Regions from separate parts of the Streptomyces sp. NBC_00727 genome, predicted to be linked through region 1. Evidence: riboswitches for the same ligand, from Rfam matches in the RefSeq annotation. Region 1 holds a riboswitch; the other holds the start of a gene.
The links. A riboswitch is a leader RNA that binds a small molecule or an ion and turns the genes downstream of it on or off. The one in region 1 is predicted to bind glycine.
Positions count from the first base shown of each region.

Region 2: another riboswitch for glycine. It lies ahead of gcvT (glycine cleavage system aminomethyltransferase GcvT); the one in region 1 lies ahead of gcvP (aminomethyl-transferring glycine dehydrogenase).

Region 1 is NZ_CP108981.1:847,494-857,377, forward strand. Features, by position in the region: gene OG242_RS03585 (glutamate-cysteine ligase family protein) at 1-868, opposite strand, end outside; gene OG242_RS03590 (hypothetical protein) at 1,351-1,947, shown strand; gene OG242_RS03595 (DUF5999 family protein) at 2,271-2,477, shown strand; gene gcvP (aminomethyl-transferring glycine dehydrogenase) at 2,575-5,460, opposite strand; glycine riboswitch at 5,654-5,751, opposite strand; gene OG242_RS03605 (PRC-barrel domain-containing protein) at 5,868-6,236, shown strand; gene OG242_RS03610 (DNA polymerase IV) at 6,161-7,633, opposite strand; gene OG242_RS03615 (MerR family transcriptional regulator) at 7,726-8,343, opposite strand; gene OG242_RS03620 (bifunctional nuclease family protein) at 8,511-8,987, opposite strand; gene OG242_RS03625 (MerR family transcriptional regulator) at 9,041-9,781, opposite strand; gene OG242_RS03630 (FHA domain-containing protein) at 9,824-9,884, opposite strand, start outside.
Region 2 is NZ_CP108981.1:5,112,128-5,122,011, forward strand. Features, by position in the region: gene OG242_RS23290 (L-serine ammonia-lyase) at 1-850, opposite strand, end outside; gene glyA (serine hydroxymethyltransferase) at 1,008-2,267, opposite strand; gene gcvH (glycine cleavage system protein GcvH) at 2,288-2,665, opposite strand; gene gcvT (glycine cleavage system aminomethyltransferase GcvT) at 2,768-3,883, opposite strand; glycine riboswitch at 4,028-4,121, opposite strand; gene OG242_RS23310 (AAA family ATPase) at 4,306-4,989, shown strand; gene OG242_RS23315 (enhanced serine sensitivity protein SseB) at 5,115-5,894, shown strand; gene OG242_RS23320 (enhanced serine sensitivity protein SseB C-terminal domain-containing protein) at 6,009-6,788, shown strand; gene OG242_RS23325 (ABC transporter permease) at 7,141-8,133, shown strand; gene OG242_RS23330 (ABC transporter substrate-binding protein) at 8,178-9,884, shown strand, end outside.

The DNA.
Region 1 (9,884 bases):
CCTCGTCGCAGATGGGCAGGAGCGGCGGGAAGTAGCGGAGGTTCTCCTCGAAGAGCTCCTCGACCGAACCGATCCACTTCTCCCCGAACCAGGTCCTCGGCCGCACGCCCTGGTTGCGCAGCTCGGGCGGCCGGGTGTCCGTGGCCTGCTCGAACAGCGGCGGCCGGGACTCGCGCCACACCTCCCGGCCGAACAGGAAGGGCGAGTTGGCCCCCAGCGCCACCTGGACGGCGGCCACGGCCTGCGCCGCGTTCCACACGTCGGCGAAGCGTTCCGGCGTCACCTGGAGATGCAGTTGCAGCGAGGTGCAGGCCGCCTCCGGGGTGATCGATCCGGCGGTGGCGACCAGCCGCTCGACGCCTTCGATATCGAGCGAGAAATCCTCGCCGCGGGCCGCCACCATTTGATCGTTCAGGAGGGCGTAGCGGTCTACGTCGGAGAGATTGGACCGGACCATGTCGTCGCGGCCGAGCGTCGGCAGGATTCCGATCATCATGATCCCGGCATCGACTTCACCGGCCTTCCGGTCGGCATATCCGAGCCCGGTCCTCAGCTCTTCGGCCAGCTGATCCAGAACGCGCCCCGACAGATGATGGGGGACTATGTTCACCTCCAGATTGAACATCCCCAGTTCCGTCTGGAAATCGTGACTCGCGATGCGCTCCAGTACCTCCCCATTCAACATCTTCGGCATGGCGTCGGCGCCCGTGAGATTCAGTTCGATCTCCATGCCCATGAGGTTGCGCGGCCGGTCGAACCGCCGCTCCGCCAGGAGCCCGGACAGTGCCTCCAGGCACTGGTGCAGTTTCTTCCGGTACTTCTGGCGGTCGGACAGGTCAAAGGCGCCCGCGACGACCTTCTCCCCCATCGAAGTGTCCCTCCTCGAGTGGCCAGCACGCGGCCCGGGCCGCTCGCATCACGATCGATAATGCCCGCAGGACGTGATCCGTAACGCCCCGCGGAGGGCGCATACCCGCTAATCTGAGCGCCGGAGCCCCCGGCACATTCACTCGGCATGAGGCAGCGGCCGGTTTCCTCGTACGGCGGGCCGGTAAAGCCCCGATGGGTTTCGGCCGACCGCGGCGCGGGAAAAACCCGAGGCGGCGGCTGCGCCGCTCGCGCCGAATCAGCATGATCTCCGCATAATAAAGTCCGGATACCGCCTTGTCGGCGATAGCCGCGACAGCTAGTGGAAACACCGCGTGAACACGTGTCGTATAAACTCCGCGGACGAGGCAGAGAGTTGACGCACCGGCTCAGTCACCGGCCTCCTCTGGCCCCGCACGCCGACAGCGCCGTCTGCACCCGCCCGCGCACCACCGTGTCTCCGAAGTGAGAGGCGACCCAATTATGCCGCTGCATGTTCCCCTGGCCCCCGCGCCCGCGCTGCGCAGCGTTCTCGCGGCGCTCGGTTCACCGACCGCGGTCCGTGAGGCCCGTACGCCCGCCCTGCGGTCCGCTCAGGGACCGCTGAGCCCCGAACACCCGCTGCCCGTCCATGTGCTGGACCTCGCCCCGGGCGGAATCGCCCCCGCGACCCGGCTCGCCGCCTGGCGCTTCCAGATCCGCAGCACGGAGCGGGCGGTCGCGGCGGCGGACACCATGCTGACCGCGGACGGCTGGGCCTTCTCGCACTTCTTCGAGGGCCCGTACATCGCCTCGACGGAGCTGGCGCTGCGCCAGGCGGAGGGGATCGGCGGCCACTACCAGCCGAGGCTGCTGTCCATCCCCGACCTCTACATGCTGGCCCTGTGGCTGCACGGCGACCCGGAGGCCGACGCGTCCTGCGGCGCCCCCGCCCCGGCCGACCTGCTGGTGCCGCTGGCCCCGGCGCCGCCCGGCTTCGCGGCCCACCGCCCGCACCGGGCAGCCGACCTGCTGCCCGTCATCACCACCCGCATCATGCCCGGCCCGGGCCCGCTGCTGGGCTCCCCGGCCCCGGCCTGAAGCGGCCGGCCGTCCGTGCAGCGCGCTGTGCCCCGTCGCCCTCGCCCGGCGACGGGGCACAGCGCGCTCACTGGCATGGGGCGATCGGCCCATCCGGACTAGTCCCATCCGGCCACCCCGAACCACCCGAAGTGACAGTGCAGTTGAGGAGAACCGTCCGCCCGGGTGACGCGTCATGGGAGGAGTGGAAGCGCTGCGGCGAAATCCCTGCGGATTGACGCCCGTAGGGCAACACTGGGATCCGACCGATCGATACGGGGGCGGTCATGAACACCTCTTCACACCGCACACCACTCAACTCGACGCAGCGAAAGAACCCCTCCATGTGCCAGCACCAGCCACCCTGCCCGACAGCCGACTCAGCCGACCGGGAAGCCGCCCGCCAGGTGGCACACCACCCGGAGCAGGGCTGGAGCCTGCTGTGCAACGGCGTCCTGCTCTTCGAGGACACCGGTGAGCTGCTCCCGGACGGGCAGATCATCGCCCCGCACAGGCCCCTGGCGGCGAGCCGGGTGATGAAGGCCGCCTGAGCGGCCCGTACGGAAAAAAAGGGGGCCGGCCCGGAGGAGTCTCCGCACCGGCCCCGACGCGTGTCCGCGTCACACCGCTTCGATCAGGCGTTCCGGATCAGTTGTCGTACTCGTCCAGGGGCGGGCACGAGCAGACGAGGTTGCGGTCACCGAACGCACCGTCGATCCGGCGCACCGGCGGCCAGTACTTGTCGGCGGCCGACACGCCCGCCGGGAAGACCGCCACCTCGCGGCTGTAGCCGTGCTCCCACTCCCCGCCCAGCGCGGCGGCGGTGTGCGGGGCGTTGGCGAGCGGGTTGTCGTCGGCGCTCCACTCCCCCGACGCGACCTTCTCGATCTCACCGCGGATGGCGATCATCGTGTCGCAGAAGCGGTCCAGCTCCGCGAGGTCCTCGCTCTCGGTCGGCTCGATCATCAGCGTCCCGGCGACCGGGAACGACATGGTCGGCGAGTGGAAGCCGTAGTCGATGAGCCGCTTCGCGACGTCGTCGATGCTGACCCCGGTCGCCTTGGAGATGGGCCGCAGGTCCACGATGCACTCGTGCGCCACCAGCCCGGCCGGGCCGTTGTACAGGATCGGGTAGTGCGGTTCGAGGCGCGTGGCGATGTAGTTGGCCGCGAGCACGGCGACCTGCGTCGCGCGCTTCAGGCCCTCGCCGCCCATCAGGCGTACGTACGCCCAGGAGATCGGGAGGATGCCCGCGGAGCCCCACGGGGCGGCCGAGATGGGTCCCACGCCGGTCTCCGGGCCCGCCGCGGGCTGCAGCGGGTGGTTGGGCAGGTACGGCGCCAGGTGCGCGCGCACGCCGACCGGGCCGACGCCGGGGCCGCCGCCGCCGTGCGGGATGCAGAAGGTCTTGTGCAGGTTCAGGTGCGAGACGTCGCCGCCGAACCGGCCGGGCTTGGCCAGGCCGACCAGCGCGTTGAGGTTGGCGCCGTCGACGTAGACCTGGCCGCCGGCGTCGTGCACCTCGGCGCAGATGTCGGCGACGTGCTCCTCGAAGACGCCGTGCGTCGACGGGTAGGTGATCATGAGCACGGCCAGCTCGTCGCGGTACTGCGCGATCTTGGCGCGCAGGTCATCGATGTCGACCTCGCCGTCGTCGGCGGTCTTGACGACGACCACCTTCATGCCGGCCATCACGGCGCTCGCGGCGTTGGTGCCGTGCGCGGAGGACGGGATCAGGCAGACGGTGCGGTTCTCGTCGCCGTTGGCGCGGTGGTACGCGCGGACGGCCAGCAGCCCCGCGAACTCACCCTGCGAACCGGCGTTCGGCTGGAGGGAGACCGCGTCGTAACCGGTGACCTCGGCCAGCCGCTCCTCCAGCTCGCGGATGAGCGTCAGGAAGCCCTGGGCCTGCTCGGCGGGCGCGAACGGGTGCAGCGCGCCGAATTCGGGCCAGGTGATCGACTCCATCTCGGCGGTCGCGTTCAGCTTCATCGTGCAGGAGCCGAGCGGGATCATGCCGCGGTCCAGCGCGTAGTCGCGGTCGGCCAGCTTGCGCAGGTAGCGCAGCATGGCGGTCTCGGACCGGTGCTGGTGGAAGACCGGGTGGGTCAGGATCGTGTCGGCGCGCAGCAGCGCCTCGGGGAGCGCGTCCCCGGTGGTGGCGTCCAGAGCCTCGACGTCCCCGTCGGCGCCGAAGGCCGCCCAGACGGCGGCGACCTGGGTACGGGTCGTGGTCTCGTCGCAGGCGAGGGAGACGGTGTCGGCGTCGACCAGGCGCAGGTTCACGCCACGCTCGCGGGCGTCGGCGACGACCTCGCCGGCCTTGCCGGGGACGCGGACGGTGAGCGTGTCGAAGTAGGAACCGGTCACCACGTCCACGCCGGCGGCGCGCAGGCCCTCGGCCAGGATCGCGGCGTAACGGTGGGTGCGCCGGGCGATCGTGCGCAGGCCCTCGGGGCCGTGGTAGACGGCGTACATGCCGGCCATGACGGCGAGCAGCACCTGCGCGGTGCAGATGTTGCTGGTGGCCTTCTCGCGGCGGATGTGCTGCTCGCGGGTCTGCAGGGCCAGCCGGTACGCCTTGTTGCCGTCGGCGTCCACGGAGACGCCGACGAGGCGGCCGGGCAGGCTGCGGGCGAACTTGTCCCGGACCGCCATGTAGCCGGCGTGCGGGCCGCCGAAGCCCATCGGCACGCCGAAGCGCTGCGTGGTGCCGATGGCGATGTCGGCGCCGAGGTCGCCGGGCGAGGTGAGCAGGGTGAGGGCCAGCAGGTCGGCGGCCACGGTGACGATCGCGCCCAGCTCGTGCGCCTGGTCGATCACGGGCTTGATGTCCCGGACGGCCCCGGAGGCGCCGGGGTACTGGAGCAGCACACCGAAGACCCCGCGCTCGGCGATCCCGGCCGGGATGCCGTCGGTGAGGTCGGCGACGACGACCTCGACACCGGTCGGCTCGGCGCGGGTCTCGATGACGGCGACGGTCTGCGGCAGGGCGTCGGCGTCGACCAGGAAGACGCCGTTCCTGACCTTGCCGACGCGCCGGGCCAGCGACATGGCCTCGGCGGCGGCGGTGCCCTCGTCGAGGAGTGAGGCGCCCGAGGTGGGCAGGCCGGTCAGCTCGGCGACCATCGTCTGGAAGTTCAGGAGCGCTTCGAGGCGGCCCTGGGAGATCTCGGGCTGGTACGGCGTGTAGGCCGTGTACCAGGCGGGGTTCTCCATGACGTTGCGCAGGATCACCGGCGGGGTGAACGTGCCGTAGTAGCCGAGCCCGATCATCGGGGCGAGGACCTGGTTGCGGTCGGCGAGCCGGCGCAGCTCGGCCAGCACCTCGGCCTCGGTCCTGGCTCCCGGCAGGTTCAGCGCCTCGGCGCTCTTGATCACGTCGGGCACGGCGGCCGCGGTCAGCTCGTCCAGCGAGCCGTAGCCGACCTGGGCGAGCATCTTCGCCTGCGCCTCGGCGTCCGGGCCGATGTGGCGCTGCTCGAAGGGGATGCCCTGTTCCAGCTGGGAGAGCGGGGTGCGACGGGGGGTCATGGTGGAGGCCTCCTGGTCTGTCACGACCTGCGAGGGGCACCGCGGCGCCGGGTGCCCGAACGGCCTCCCCCTCTGTCATCTCAACCTGAGAGCTTCACCGGCACCACGCGGGCGCCGGCTTTCACCGTCGGTGAGGGAGAGGTTCCGTACGGCCCATCGGCCGCGCGCAACCCGCCCTGCTTTCCAGAGTGACCTCGTCCGTGCGGTACGGGGGCCTGAGAGATTCCGGGGAGGATTTGCTCCTTCGGCGTCCTCCGGATGGGCTCCGGACGACTCTCCCGCACGGGGTCAGCAGCCATGACCAGCCTACCAGCGGGGTACACGACGAGAATTCTCGAGTGGCCAAGCCCACGGAACTGCATTTCTGTAGTCCCTGTGGACCAGCCGCGACCAGTGTGGGAGGGACCGTGCAGACCGACATCGACCCGCGCAGCCTGATCGGCCGCAAGGCCTTCGACCGCAAGGGCACCAAGATCGGGACCGTGGACGAGGTGTACCTCGACGACGCGACCGGGGTACCCGAATGGGCGGCGGTGCGCACCGGCCTCTTCAGCCGTGACGCCTTCGTCCCGCTGGAGCCCAGCGAGTTCGTCGAGGACGCGCTGCGCGTCCCCTTCGACCGGGCGCTGATCAAGGACGCGCCCGACTTCGGCGTGGGCCGCCACCTCTCGCCGGAGCAGGAGCTCCAGCTCTACCGGCACTACGGCCTGGACGCCGCCCCCGGCGAACCGGCCCCGGACCGGGACTTCGGCCGGCTGGCGGGCCAGGAGGAGTAGTCCGGCGCGTCCCGGACGAGCGGCAGGGGCTCGGCGGCCCGCAGCGCGGGGTCGTCGACGCGGAACGTACGCACCCGGCCGGGCGGCGACCCCGGTTCCTCGAACCGCACGGTCACCCGGCCGACCCCGCTGCCCTGCACCCAGCCGTGTCCGTGGGCCTCGTGGGACACATCGTGCCCGGCCGGCCAGCGCCGCGCCGCGAGCTGCTCCGCGTCGTCCGGCCCCGGCTGTCCCGGCTCGGGTTCCGCGGGCCGCTCGCGGCCGCCGGTGTCGTCCTGCGGCCGCGCTCCGGCGTCCTCCGGCGGGACCGCGGCCGCCCGCTCACCGGCGGCCTGGGCGAACAGGTCCTCCTGGGTGAAGTCGGCGAGCCCCGTGACGCCGACGCCCAGCAGCCGAACTCCCCCGGTGGTGTCCACGGACTCCAGCAGCCGGGCGGCGGCCTCGCGGACCACCGCCGGGTCGTCCGTGGGGCCGCGCAGCGTCTCGGAGCGGGTCAGCGTGGAGAAGTCGTAACGGCGCACCTTCAGCACCACCGTGCGCCCCGAGCGACCGGCGCCCCTGAGCCGCTGGACGCACCGGTCGGCCAGCCGCTCCACCTCGGTGCGCACCCGGACCCGGTCGTGCAGGTCCATGTCGAAGGTGTCCTCGACCGAGACGGACTTCGCGTCGCGCTCCGCGACCACGGGCCGGTCGTCGAGGCCGATCGCCATCCGGTGCAGCGAGGCGCCGTGCGCCTTCCCCAGCAGCCGTATCAGCTCGGCCTCACCGGCTTCGGCGAGGTCGTCGACCGTCGTCATGCCGGCACGGCGCAGATGGTCGGCGGTGGCCGGGCCGACACCGGGCAGGGTGCGCACCGGCATGGGCGCGAGGTGTTCCCGCTCGGTGCCGGGGGCGATCAGGCGTATCCCGTCGGGCTTGGCCTCCTCGGAAGCGATCTTGGCGAGCATCTTGGAGCCGGCGAGCCCGACGGAACCGCTCAGTCCGGTGACCGCCTCGATCGCCTCGCGCAGCTGCCGGCCGATCTCCAGGGCCGAGGCGGTGTCGTCGGCCATGTCCCCGGCTTCGAGGTCCACGAAGGCCTCGTCCAGGCTGAGCGGTTCCACCAGCGGGGAGAGCCGGCCCAGCAGCTCCATGACCTGGTCGCTCACCGACCGGTACAGCGTGAAGCGCGGCACCAGATACGCGGCGTTCGGCGCCAGCCGTCTGGCCTGCGCCATCGGCATGGCCGAATGCACCCCGAACCGCCGTGCCTCGTACGAGGCGGTCGCGACGACCCCGCGCGGGCCGAGCCCGCCCACCACGACCGGCTTGCCGCGCAGGCTGGGCTTCGCCGCCTGCTCCGCCGAGGCGTAGAAGGCGTCCATGTCCAGATGGAGGATGGTGGGCGCGGCTCTCACACCTGCCGATGCTGCCCTACGGCACTGACAATCGCCGCGCCTCACGGCGCTGCCGCCCGCGGTTCACACCCCGGGCGGCCGCTCTCAGCGGCTCAGACGGCCCGGTTGCGGCGCCGTGCCAGCTCGTCGGCGGGGTTGTGCCCGACGAGGGTCTCACCCGTGTCCACGCGCTCCCCGTGCAGCTGGGACAGCGCGGCGTCCACGTCCCGCCACACCACGCCGACGGCGATGCCGAAGACGCCCTGGCCGCCCTGCAGCAGATCGACGACCTCGGCGGGCGAGGAGCACTCGTAGACCGTCGCGCCGTCGCTCATCAGCGTCATGCGTTCCAGGTCCTGGAAGCCGCGGGCCCGCAGGTGCTGGACCGTGGTCCGGATGTTCTGGAGCGCCACGCCGGTGTCGAGGAAGCGCTTCACGATCTTCAGCAGAACGACGTCCCGGAAGCTGTAGAGCCGCTGGGTGCCCGACCCGTACGCCGGCCGGACGCTCGGCTCGACGAGACCGGTGCGGGCCCAGTAGTCGAGCTGCCGGTAGGTGATCCCCGCCGCCGCGCACGCCGTTGGCCCGCGATAGCCGATGTCGTCGGCCGATGCCACGCCGCCCCCCACCACCGCAGCCGGCACAGCCGACTGCCTCATGGTTCGGTCGGCTTTACTCCCCTGCTGCGAATACGGCGCACCCGCTGCCGTACCGTCGCCGCTGCTTCTCACGCCGACCTCCGTCCTTGACCTGCCCACTCGAAGGTAGGCAGTCACCCGGGGTGCGTCAACGATCGCCACACTCGGCACGCCGAGTGATAATCACCCTGAGGGTGGTTTCGCGTGACCGTTGACGGGGAAAGGCTGATCGGTTGTGCCGACGGCGGCCCCCGACGACGTCACTGGCTGTTGTTCGTACCGAAGTCCTCCGGAGAGATCTGGTCGAGGAACTCGCGGAACTTCTCCACCTCGTCCTCCTGCTCGTCGGGGATGGCGATCCCCGCGTCGTCGAGCACCCCGTCACTGCCGTAGATCGGCGTGCCGGTGCGCAGGGCGAGCGCTATCGCGTCGGAAGGCCGCGCGCTCACCTCGACACCGCCGGCGAAGACCAGCTCCGCGTAGAAAACCCCTTCGCGCAGGTCCGTGATCCGGACCTCGGTCAGCTCCTGACCGACGGCCTCGAGCACGTCCTTGAAGAGATCATGGGTCAGCGGCCTGGCCGGAGCCATGCCCTGCTGGGCGAAGGCGATCGCGGTCGCCTCGCCAGGACCGATCCAAATGGGGAGGTACCGGTCGCCTCCCACTTCACGCAGAAGCACGATCGGTTGGTTGGAGGGCATTTCCACCCGGACACCCACAACGTCGAGCTCGTTCACACAGCAACCCTAGGACGTGCTCGGCAGGTTTGGGTAGTCGGGCTGGTCCGGCTTCAGTGGAGCCGGACTTGCAGAGCCGTGTGCACGAGGGCGGAATGCAGCCGTACGGAGAGCTCCGCCAGCTCCTTCGCGGTCGCCTCGGCATGGGCTCTGGTCTGCGGATTCCGGTGCCGGCGGAGCGGCGCGACCACCTGCTCGATGAGTCCCGCCTCCCGGTCGGCGGCGGCCCGCATGGCCCTCAGGTGACGGGGTTCCAGACCGAATCGCCCCAGATCCGCCACAAGCCTGGCGACGGTCACCATCTCGGCGTCGTAGCCGCCGTCGGGCGAGGGCGCGACGAGGCCGTACGACTCCCAGTCATCGAGGTCGCTCTCGGTGACCTCGGCGGCGACGAGAAGCTCGGAGCGGCCGATGCGGGCGGCCGTGGCGCGGCCCGGCACACCGGTGCCGTCACCGTCCGACTCGTCCCCCTCACCGTCCTGGGAGGGCAGGGAGACCTGCTCCCCCCGGGCGAGGGCGTCCAGGTGCTCACGGATGACCTTGAGCGGCAGGTAGTGGTCCCGCTGCATCCGGAGGACCTGGGCGAGCCGCTCGACGTCCGCTGCGACGAACTTCCGGTAGCCGGACGGGGTCCGCTGCGGATCGACGAGCCCCTCGGCCTCCAGGAAGCGGATCTTGGAGATGGTGACCTCGGGGAACTCCTCCCGCAGCTGCAGGAGCACCGTGCCGATGCTCATCGGCCGGTCGTCGGCGGCGGTGCCGTGTCCGGCACCGCCGCTCGGTGTTCTCAGCATGGACCTTCCTGGGGTTCCCCCCGGACGGCGTCCGGGGGCGGGTCAGATGCCCCGCTGGCTCGCGTAGAAGACCAGCCGGTACTTGCCGATCTGCACCTCGTCA
Region 2 (9,884 bases), 4.3 Mb from region 1:
TGACCACGCGGCCGCCCGCCGCGTTCTCCTCGTTGACCGCCATCGCGTAGAGGGTGATCCACTCCATGGCGTGCGCCTGCGGATCGCCCTCCGCGCGCAGCTGGCGGGCGGTCTTGGCGGCGCGGCGGTGGACCTTGAGGCCGCCGGGCAGGATGCCCTCGCGGGACATGCCGCGGGACACGCACGCCTGCATGGCGCGCCAGATGCCCAGGAGCCCGGAGCGGATCTCGTCCTCGGTGCGCCAGGCGCGCTCGTTCTCCAGCATCAGCGAGGAGATCGACAGACCGGTCTCGCGGGCGAGGCGCAGCAGCTCGTCGCCGGTGCGGAAGGGGTGCTTCAGGACCGTGTCGTCGAGCACGATCCGGTCCTCGCCCACGGCGTCCTCGTCCACGACGAAGCCGCCGCCGACCGAGTAGTACGTCTTCTCCAGGAGCGGGGAGCCCTCGGCGTCGTACGCGAAGACGGTCATGCCGTTGGCGTGGTACGGGAGCGCCTTGCGGCGGTGCAGGACCAGCTGCTCGTCCGCGTCGAAGGGGATCTCGTGCATCCCGAGGAGGTTGATCCGGCCGGTGGAGCGGATCTCCTCGACCCGCTCGTCGGCCGTCTCGACGTCGACCGTACGGGGGGACTCGCCCTCCAGGCCGAGCAGGACCGCCTTGGGCGTGCCGTGGCCGTGGCCGGTGGCGCCGAGGGAACCGTACAGCTCGGCCCTTATCGAGGCGGTGTGGGCGAGCAGGCCCTCGTTCTTCAGGCGGCGCGCGAACATACGGGCCGCGCGCATGGGGCCGACCGTATGGGAGCTGGACGGGCCGATGCCGATCGAGAACAGGTCGAAGACCGAGATGGCCACAGGGGGACTCCTAAGGGGTTGGTAGACGCCGTTGTCTGCCGGGTGGTGCGGTACGGGCCGGATCGCGGCCCGGAGAGCGGGGACACGGGATGGGGCACCGCGCTCACTGTTCAGTGTGCGCGGTGCCCCTCCCGGATACGCAAATGCGCCGGCCCGGCTACTTCAGGCCGGGGTACAGCGGGAACTTCTCGGCGAGCTTCGCGACCCGGGCCTTCAGGTCGTCCGCGTCGTAGGACGGCTTGAGGGCCGAGGCGATGATCTCGGCGACCTCGGTGAAGTCCTCGGTGCCGAAGCCGCGGGTGGCCAGGGCCGGGGTGCCGATCCGCAGGCCCGAGGTGACCATCGGCGGGCGCGGGTCGTTGGGGATGGCGTTCCGGTTGACCGTGATGCCAAGCTCGTGGAGCCGGTCCTCGGCCTGCCGGCCGTCCAGCTCGGAGTTGCGCAGGTCCACCAGGACCAGGTGCACGTCCGTGCCGCCGGACAGCACGGAGACGCCGACCTCGGTGACGTCCGGCTGCACCAGGCGCTCGGCCAGGATGCGCGCGCCGTCCAGGGTGCGCTGCTGGCGCTCCTTGAACTCCTCGCCCGCCGCGACCTTGAACGAGACCGCCTTGGCCGCGATCACGTGCTCGAGCGGGCCGCCCTGCTGACCCGGGAAGACCGCCGAGTTGATCTTCTTGGCGAGCTCCTGGGTGGAGAGGATCACACCGCCGCGCGGACCGCCGAGGGTCTTGTGCGTGGTGGTGGTGACGACGTGGGCGTGCGGCACCGGGCTGGGGTGCAGGCCCGCGGCGACCAGACCGGCGAAGTGCGCCATGTCGACCATCAGGTACGCGCCGACCTCGTCCGCGATGCGGCGGAAGGCGGCGAAGTCCAGCTGGCGCGGGTACGCGGACCAGCCGGCGACGATCAGCTGCGGCTTGGACTCCTTGGCCAGACGCTCGACCTCGGCCATGTCCACGACACCGGTGTCGTCCACGTGGTACGGGACCACGTTGTAGAGCTTGCCGGAGAAGTTGATCTTCATGCCGTGGGTCAGGTGACCGCCGTGCGCCAGGTTCAGGCCCATGATCGTGTCGCCCGGCTTCAGCAGCGCGAACATCGCGGCGGCGTTGGCCTGCGCACCGGAGTGCGGCTGGACGTTCGCGGCCTCGGCGCCGAAGAGCGCCTTGATCCGGTCGATGGCGATCTGCTCGACCACGTCGACGTGCTCGCAGCCGCCGTAGTAGCGGCGGCCGGGGTAGCCCTCGGCGTACTTGTTGGTCAGGACGGAGCCCTGCGCCTCCATGACGGCGACGGGAGCGAAGTTCTCCGAGGCGATCATCTCGAGCGTGGACTGCTGACGGAGGAGCTCGGCGTCGACGGCGGCGGCGACGTCCGGGTCAAGCTCGTGGAGGGAGGAGTTGAGAAGCGACATCAGGTGGTCCCTTGGGGTCTTTAGTTGCCGGAGAACTCGGTGTACTCGTCGGCGGAGAGCAGGTCCTTCGGCTCCTCCGCGACGCGCACCTTGAACAGCCAGCCGCCCTCGAACGGAGCGGAGTTCACCAGCGACGGATCGTCGACGACGTCCTGGTTGGAGGCCGTGACCTCACCGGTGACCGGCGAGTACAGGTCGCTGACCGACTTGGTCGACTCCAGCTCGCCGCAGGTCTCGCCCGCGGTCACCGTGTCACCGACCTCGGGGAGCTGGGCGTAGACGACGTCACCGAGCGCGTTGGCCGCGTGCTCCGTGATACCGACCGTGGACACGCCTTCCTCGGCGGCCGACAGCCACTCGTGCTCCTTGCTGTACCGCAGCTGCTGGGGGTTGCTCATGACCTGAATTCTCCTGTACGCGGGGGAGTGCTGATGAACGGTGGTCTTACGGTGTGAGACGGGACTGCGTCACGTCGCGCGGGGGCCCTGCGCCCCACGGTGCTACTTCCGACGCTTGTAGAAGGGGAGCGCCACAACCTCGTACGGCTCGTGGGTGCCCCGGATGTCGACGCCGACACCCGCGGTCCCCGGCTCGGCGTGCGCCGCGTCGACGTACGCCATGGCGATCGGCTTCCCCAGCGTCGGGGAGGGCGCGCCGGAGGTGACCTCGCCGATGACCTCGCCGTTCGCCACGACCGGGAAGCCGGCGCGCGGCACCCGGCGGCCCTCGGCGACCAGGCCGACGAGCTTGCGGGGCGGGGCGGTCTCGGCGCGCTCCGCGGCGGCCTCCAGCGCCTTGCGGCCCACGAAGTCGCCGTCCTTCTCGAACTTCACGACGCGGCCGAGCCCGGCGTCGAACGGGGTCAGCGAGGTGGTCAGCTCGTGCCCGTACAGCGGCATGCCCGCCTCCAGGCGCAGCGTGTCGCGGCAGGAGAGGCCGCACGGGATCAGGCCGTGCGGGGCGCCCGCCTCGGTGAGCGCCTTCCACAGCTGCTCGGCGTGGCCGGGCGCGACGAACAGCTCGAAGCCGTCCTCGCCGGTGTAGCCGGTACGGGCGATCAGCGCGGGCACCCCGGCGACCACCCCGGGCAGCCCGGCGTAGTACTTCAGGCCGTCCAGGTCGGCGTCGGTCACGGCCGCGAGGATCGCCGGGGACTCGGGTCCCTGCACGGCGAGCAGCGCGTACGCGTCGCGGTCGTCGCGCACCTCGGCGTCGAAGCCGGCGGCGCGCTCGGTGATCGTGTCCAGGACCAGCTGGGCGTTGCCGGCGTTGGCGACGACCATGTACTCCGTGTCCTGGAGGCGGTAGACGATCAGGTCGTCCAGGATGCCGCCGTCCTCGGCGCAGATCATCGTGTAGCGGGCCCGGCCCGTCGAGACGGTGCCGATGTTGCCGACCAGCGCGTGGTTCAGCACGTCCACGGCCTGGGGGCCGGTGACCGTGATCTCACCCATGTGCGAGAGGTCGAAGAGACCGGCCTTCGTGCGGACGGCGTTGTGCTCGTCGCGCTCGCTGGCGTAACGCAGCGGCATGTCCCAGCCCGCGAAGTCGGTCATCGTGGCGCCGAGCGACCGGTGCAACGCGTCGAGGGCGGTGAGACGGGGGGTGCTGCTCATGAAACGGGCTCCCAGGGCATGACGACGACGAGGACGATCCCTCCCCATCTGTCATCGGAACCTGAGAGGTTCGCCGAGAGGCCCCGGTGGGGTTCGGCTTGCACCTTGGGTGGAGCCGCGGAGCGGCTCGCTTTTCAGATCTGCCTCATCCACGCGGTACGGGGCCTGAGAGATTCAAGGGAGGATCTTGCTCCTTCGGCGCCCGGCACGGTGACCGGGACTCTCCCGCGCGGATTCAAGCGGCCTGTATGCAGTTGGCGGGGTCATCATCGCACGCATTCCGGGGGAGTGGGGCGCCCGGGACCGCTACCGGCCGGTGCGGGATTCCGGCGGGTCGGACGCTTGTGCCGCATTACCTTTTCTTTACACTTCGGGGGTAAGTACCAGTCGGCACGCGTCGGCCGTACGGCCAGGGGGAGGCGATGACGTTGCGTTACGCGACGACTGCGGGGCCCGCGCACGGCGCGCTGCCCGCGCAGCCGGGCTCACCGGCCCGGCAGGCGGAGGGCGGCTGCGCGCCCGTCGTCCGGGACCTGCGCGGCCGGGCCGGGCGCGGACCGCGCGCGCTGCGGTTCGCCGCCGGGGACGTCGTGGTGGTCTCCGGACTGCCCGGGAGCGGCAAGTCCACCCTGATCGCCCGCGCCGCCCCGGCCTACGCCGTCGACTCCCAGGACACCCGGGACCGCTGGGCCCGCCGGCTGCCCCGCTTACTCCCCTACCTCCTCTACCGGCCGCTCGTCCGCCTCGCCCACTACCGGGGGCTGCGCCGGGTGCTGCGCTCCGGCGCCCCCGTGGTGGTCCACGACTGCGGCACGCAGAGCTGGGTCCGCGCCCGGCTCGCCCGCCATGCCCGCCGCCGAGGCAGCGGCCTGCACCTCGTCCTGCTCGACGTGTCCGCGGAGACCGCGCGCGAGGGCCAGCGCGAACGGGGCCGGGGCGTCTCCGCGTACGCCTTCGCCCGGCACCGCAGAGCCGTGGGGCGGCTGCTGAAGGACACCGAGGCGGGCCTGCTGCCGCGCGGCTGCGCCTCGGCGGTGCTGCTGGACCGGGAGGCGGCCGGCTCCCTGGCGCGGATCACGTTCGCAGACGCACAGACCCGAGGCTGAAAACAGACCGTCCAAAGGCCGGACAGTAGCCGGAGAGGGGCGCTTTCAGGACAGCCCCGGCGAGTGGCGGAGGGCGGAGCAGGCCGTACTCTCTTGCTGCACGGCAACGGGGCGAGAGGGAATCAGTGAACATTCCGGCACAGGCCGGGAGCCAGCCGCAGGGCGGATGGCCGGCCAACGAACTCGAAGAGGTGCTGGGCGCCTCGCTGGGCGTCCCGGAGGCGGGCGGCCGCCTGCTGGAGGTGCTCGGCCGCAGCCACGTCTGGGTGCCCCTGCCCGGCGGCGGCGCGGCCGACTCCCCGGACCTCGACCTGCCCACGCTGGAGATCGAGGGCGCCGCGTACGTCCCCGTCTTCAGCTCCGAGCACCAGTTCCTCGCCTGCGTCGGCGCCCATATGTCCTTCACGGTCGCCCCCGCCCGCGAGTTCGCCCGCGGCCTGCCCCCGCAGCTCGGCATCGCCGTGAACCCGGGCGGCGCCGTCGGCATGCCGCTGCCCCCGCCCGCCGTCGCCGAGCTGTGCCGGGCCGGGCGCACCCCGCTCGACGGCCCGGCCACCGGGGGCCGCGTCCGGCTGTACGAGCCGGACTGGAAGGAGGAGCCCGTCGACTTCCTGGCCGCCGCGGCCGGCGAGTTCGAGGAGAGCGGCGTCGTCCTCACCGCCCGCAGGGCCCTCGCCAGCATCGAGGGCGGCGCCCCCGTCCTCTTCGTCGGCGTCGAGTTCTCCACCTGGGACGGCGCCGGACAGAGCGCCCCCATGGACGCCCTGGGCCGGGCGCTGGGCCGCGTCGAGGTGCCCTGGCCGGTCAACCTCGTGCTGCTCGACGTGGCGCAGGATCCGGTCGCCGACTGGATGCGCGAGCGGGTGCGGCCCTTCTACACGCGCGCCGGGGTCTCCCCGGCATGACGGGTCCGGCCGTGCCGTCAAGCCGGTGACGGCACGGCCGCATAAGCTGGTTTGATGGCCGAAGGCCGTTGCCCGGTGGCCGGAACAGAGGATCTACGAGGGGCGGGACCCAGGGTGAGTGCGTCAGGCACCGCGGCGGCCGGTCAGGTCGAGCACATGCTGCGCCAGGTCGCGCCCGGGCGCTACGACGCGTACGAGGCGCTGCTCCAGGCCCTGGCGTCCGGCCGGGTCCGGATGCTCCTGTGGCACGGCCGCCCCGGCGCCCCCGACGCCCAGTACGGCAACATGGAGGTCGACGGCCTCGGCTACGCCCCGTGCGTCACCTCCTCCCAGGAGCTGGCCGCCAGCGGCTGGAGCCGGGACCACGAGGTCGTCGCCGGCCTCGACATCGCCCGCGCCCTCTACCCCGACCGCTGGGGTCTCTGGCTGAACCCGCACGCCCAGGGCGGCGGCGTCGGCATCCCCTGGCTGGATCTGCGCCGCATCGCGACCGGCCTCGACCGGATGCCCGCCGGGCCGCTGCGCATCAGCGAACCCGCCGTCGAGATCCCGCAGTTCTACGCCCAGCTCGCGCAGAACGCCCACCACACCCCCGCGATCCGCTCGCTGCGCCGCGCCTGGGTGCAGCCCGCGCTCGGCGCCCCGTACCTCGCCGTCGGTCTCGACCTGTACGACACGAGCGGGCCGTCCGTCGACGCGGTGCGGGCCATGATGCGCCAGTCCGTCGGCGCCGTCCCCGAGGGGCTGCCGGTCTCCACGGTCGCGATGTCCGACGAGTACGACCCGGTCGCGATGTGGCTGCGCGCCAACTCCCGGCCCTTCTACGACCGCGAGGCGCACGCCGCGCCCGGTTACGGCTATCCCCAGGCCGGCCCAGCCCCGCACGCGTACTGATGACCCGTCAGCGGCGGTGCGTTCTCGACGCATTCGTCATCCGCTCCATGCTCTTGCGCGGTACGTCCGTTATCGCTGATAAGTGACCGAGAGGTCCGCTTGTTGAGCACGGCTGTCCGGATACCGGAAGCATTCTGACGTCATCACGTTTGAGCAAACATTCCCCGTCAGGTCTGGCGGGGGGTCGCGAACTGGCTGAAGACTCCACGCAGCAGGTGCGCCATGCCCTTCGTGCCCACTCCCGAGCAGGGCACGACCGGCCGGACACCAGCGCACGATTCAGGCAACGAAGAAGCCGCTACCGCGGCGGTCACGGGCCGGCCACCGCCGGCCGAGAGGGGTCTCCAGCGCAATGACGGCACCTATCGAGACCACCGGGGCGGATACACGGCCCGAAGCGGTGCTGGAAGGCGCGGGTCGTAAGGAGATCGAGGGCCGTTCACTCGGCCGCATCGCCTGGACCCGCTTCAAGCGGGACAAGGCGGCGATGGCCGGTGGCATCGTTGTCGTGCTTCTGATCCTCACCGCGGTGCTGTCCAAGCCGCTCCAGTCGCTCCTGGGGCTCGACCCCAACGCGTTCAACCAGAGCCTGGTCGACCCCGTGATGCTCGCGCCCAAGGGCGACTTCGGCGGGATGAGCTGGGACCACCCGTTCGGCGTCGAACCGCAGACCGGCCGCGACATCTTCGCGCGCATCGTCGAAGGCTCCTGGGTCTCGCTCGTGGTCGCCGTCGGCTCCACCCTGCTCTCCGTCGTCATCGGCGTCGTCATGGGTGTCGTGGCCGGGTTCTACGGCGGCTGGGTGGACAGCGTCATCAGCCGGCTGATGGACACCTTCCTCGCCTTCCCGCTGCTGCTCTTCGCGATCTCCATCTCCGCCTCCCTGCAGGGCAACGCCTTCGGGATGGAAGGGCTCACGCTGCGGATCGCGGTCCTGATCTTCGTGATCGGCTTCTTCAGCTGGCCCTACATCGGCCGCATCGTCCGCGCGCAGACCCTGTCGCTGCGCGAGCGCGAGTTCGTCGAGGCCGCCCGGTCGCTGGGCGCCCGCGGTCCGTTCATCCTCTTCCGCGAACTGCTGCCCAACCTGGTCGCGCCGATCCTCGTGTACGCGACGCTGCTGATCCCCACGAACATCCTCTTCGAGGCGGCCCTGTCCTTCCTGGGCGTCGGCATCGCCCCGCCGCAGGCTTCCTGGGGCGGCATGCTCACGCAGGCGGTCGACCTCTACGAGGTGGACCCGATGTTCATGGTCATCCCCGGCATGGCGATCTTCATCACCGTGCTGGCCTTCAACCTGCTGGGGGACGGGCTGCGTGACGCACTCGACCCTCGTGGCAAGTAAACGCGGCAGTGCCGCACAGGACTAGCGAGGGGGCTTTCCTCAGCATGCAGAACAGAAAGACAGCGGCGCTCGTAGCCGTCGCGATCGCGGTGTCGCTCGCCGCCACGGCGTGCAGCAAGGACTCGGACGGCGGCAGCGGCAAGGGCGGCGGCGGCAACGCCAAGGCGGACGCGGGTCTGACGAGCATCGTCAACGCCAGCGACAAGAAGGGCGGGACGGTCACCTACGAGCACACCAGTGGCCCGGACTCCCTGGACCCCGGCAACACGTACTACGGCTGGGTGCAGAACTTCGCCCGCCTGTACGCCCGTTCGCTGGTGACCTTCAAGCCGGCCGCCGGCAAGGAGGGCCTGGAGGTCGTGCCCGACCTCGCCACCGGCCTCGGCAAGGCCAGCGCGGACGCCAAGACCTGGACGTACACGCTCCGCAAGGGCGTGAAGTTCGAGGACGGCTCCGAGATCACCTCGCAGGACGTCAAGTACGCCGTCGAGCGCTCCAACTTCGCGCCGGAGGCCCTGTCGAACGGCCCGACGTACTTCAAGGCGTACCTGGAGGGCGGCGACAAGTACAAGGGTCCGTACAAGGACAAGTCCGCCGAGGGTCTCAAGTCCATCGAGACGCCGGACAAGTACACGATCGTCTTCCACCTGAACAAGCCGTTCGCGGACATGGACTACCTGGCCGCGTTCTCGCAGACCGCGCCGATCCAGCAGAAGGCCGACAAGGGCGCCAGCTACGTCCAGAAGATGGTCTCCTCGGGTCCGTACAAGTTCTCGGCGTACGACGAGAGCAAGGGCGCGACCCTGGTCCGCAACCCGGAGTGGGACCCCAAGACGGACCCGATCCGCAAGGCGCTGCCGGACAAGATCGAGCTGAAGTTCAACGTCAACCCCACCACGGTCGACGAGCACCTCCTCAACGACGAGACCACCGCGGACATCGCGGGCACGGGTCTGCAGTCCAAGACCCAGCCCAAGGTCCTGCGCAAGGCGGCGGAGAAGGCGAAGACGGACAACCCGTACGCCGGCGCCCTGCAGTACCTCGCGCTGAACGTCAACGTGAAGCCGTTCGACAACGTCGAGTGCCGCAAGGCCGTCCAGTACGCCGTCGACAAGCAGAGCATGGTCGACTCGATCGGCGGCTCGGTCAAGGGCGACCCGGCCAGCACGGTCATCCCGCCGACCGTCGCCGGCTACAAGAAGTTCGACCTGTACCCGAGCGAGGGCAGCAAGGGCGACGCGGCCAAGGCCAAGGAGCACCTGACCAAGTGCGGTCACCCGGACGGCTTCAAGACGACGCTGACCGCGCGTTCCGACCGTCCTGACGAGGTCACCGCCGCCACGCAGCTCCAGAACAGCCTGAAGGCGATCGGCATCACCGCCGAGATCAAGCAGTTCCCCGCGGACAAGTACTTCACCGACTTCGCCGGTGTCCCGAAGTGGGTCCACAAGAACAACGCGGGCATGATGATGATGGCCTGGGGCGCCGACTGGCCGACCGGCTTCGGCTTCCTCGACCAGATCGTCAACGGCTCGGCCATCAAGCCCTCCGGCGGCACGAACCTGATGGAGCTCGACGACAAGGGGATCAACAACCTCCTCGTCAAGGGCATCGGCACCGTCGACACCGCGGAGCGCAACGCCACGTGGGGCGAGGTCGACCAGAAGGTCATGGAGAACGCCTCGGTCGTTCCCCTCTTCTACCGCAAGAACCTGCTCTACCGCCCGGACTCCGCGGCGAACGTCACCGTC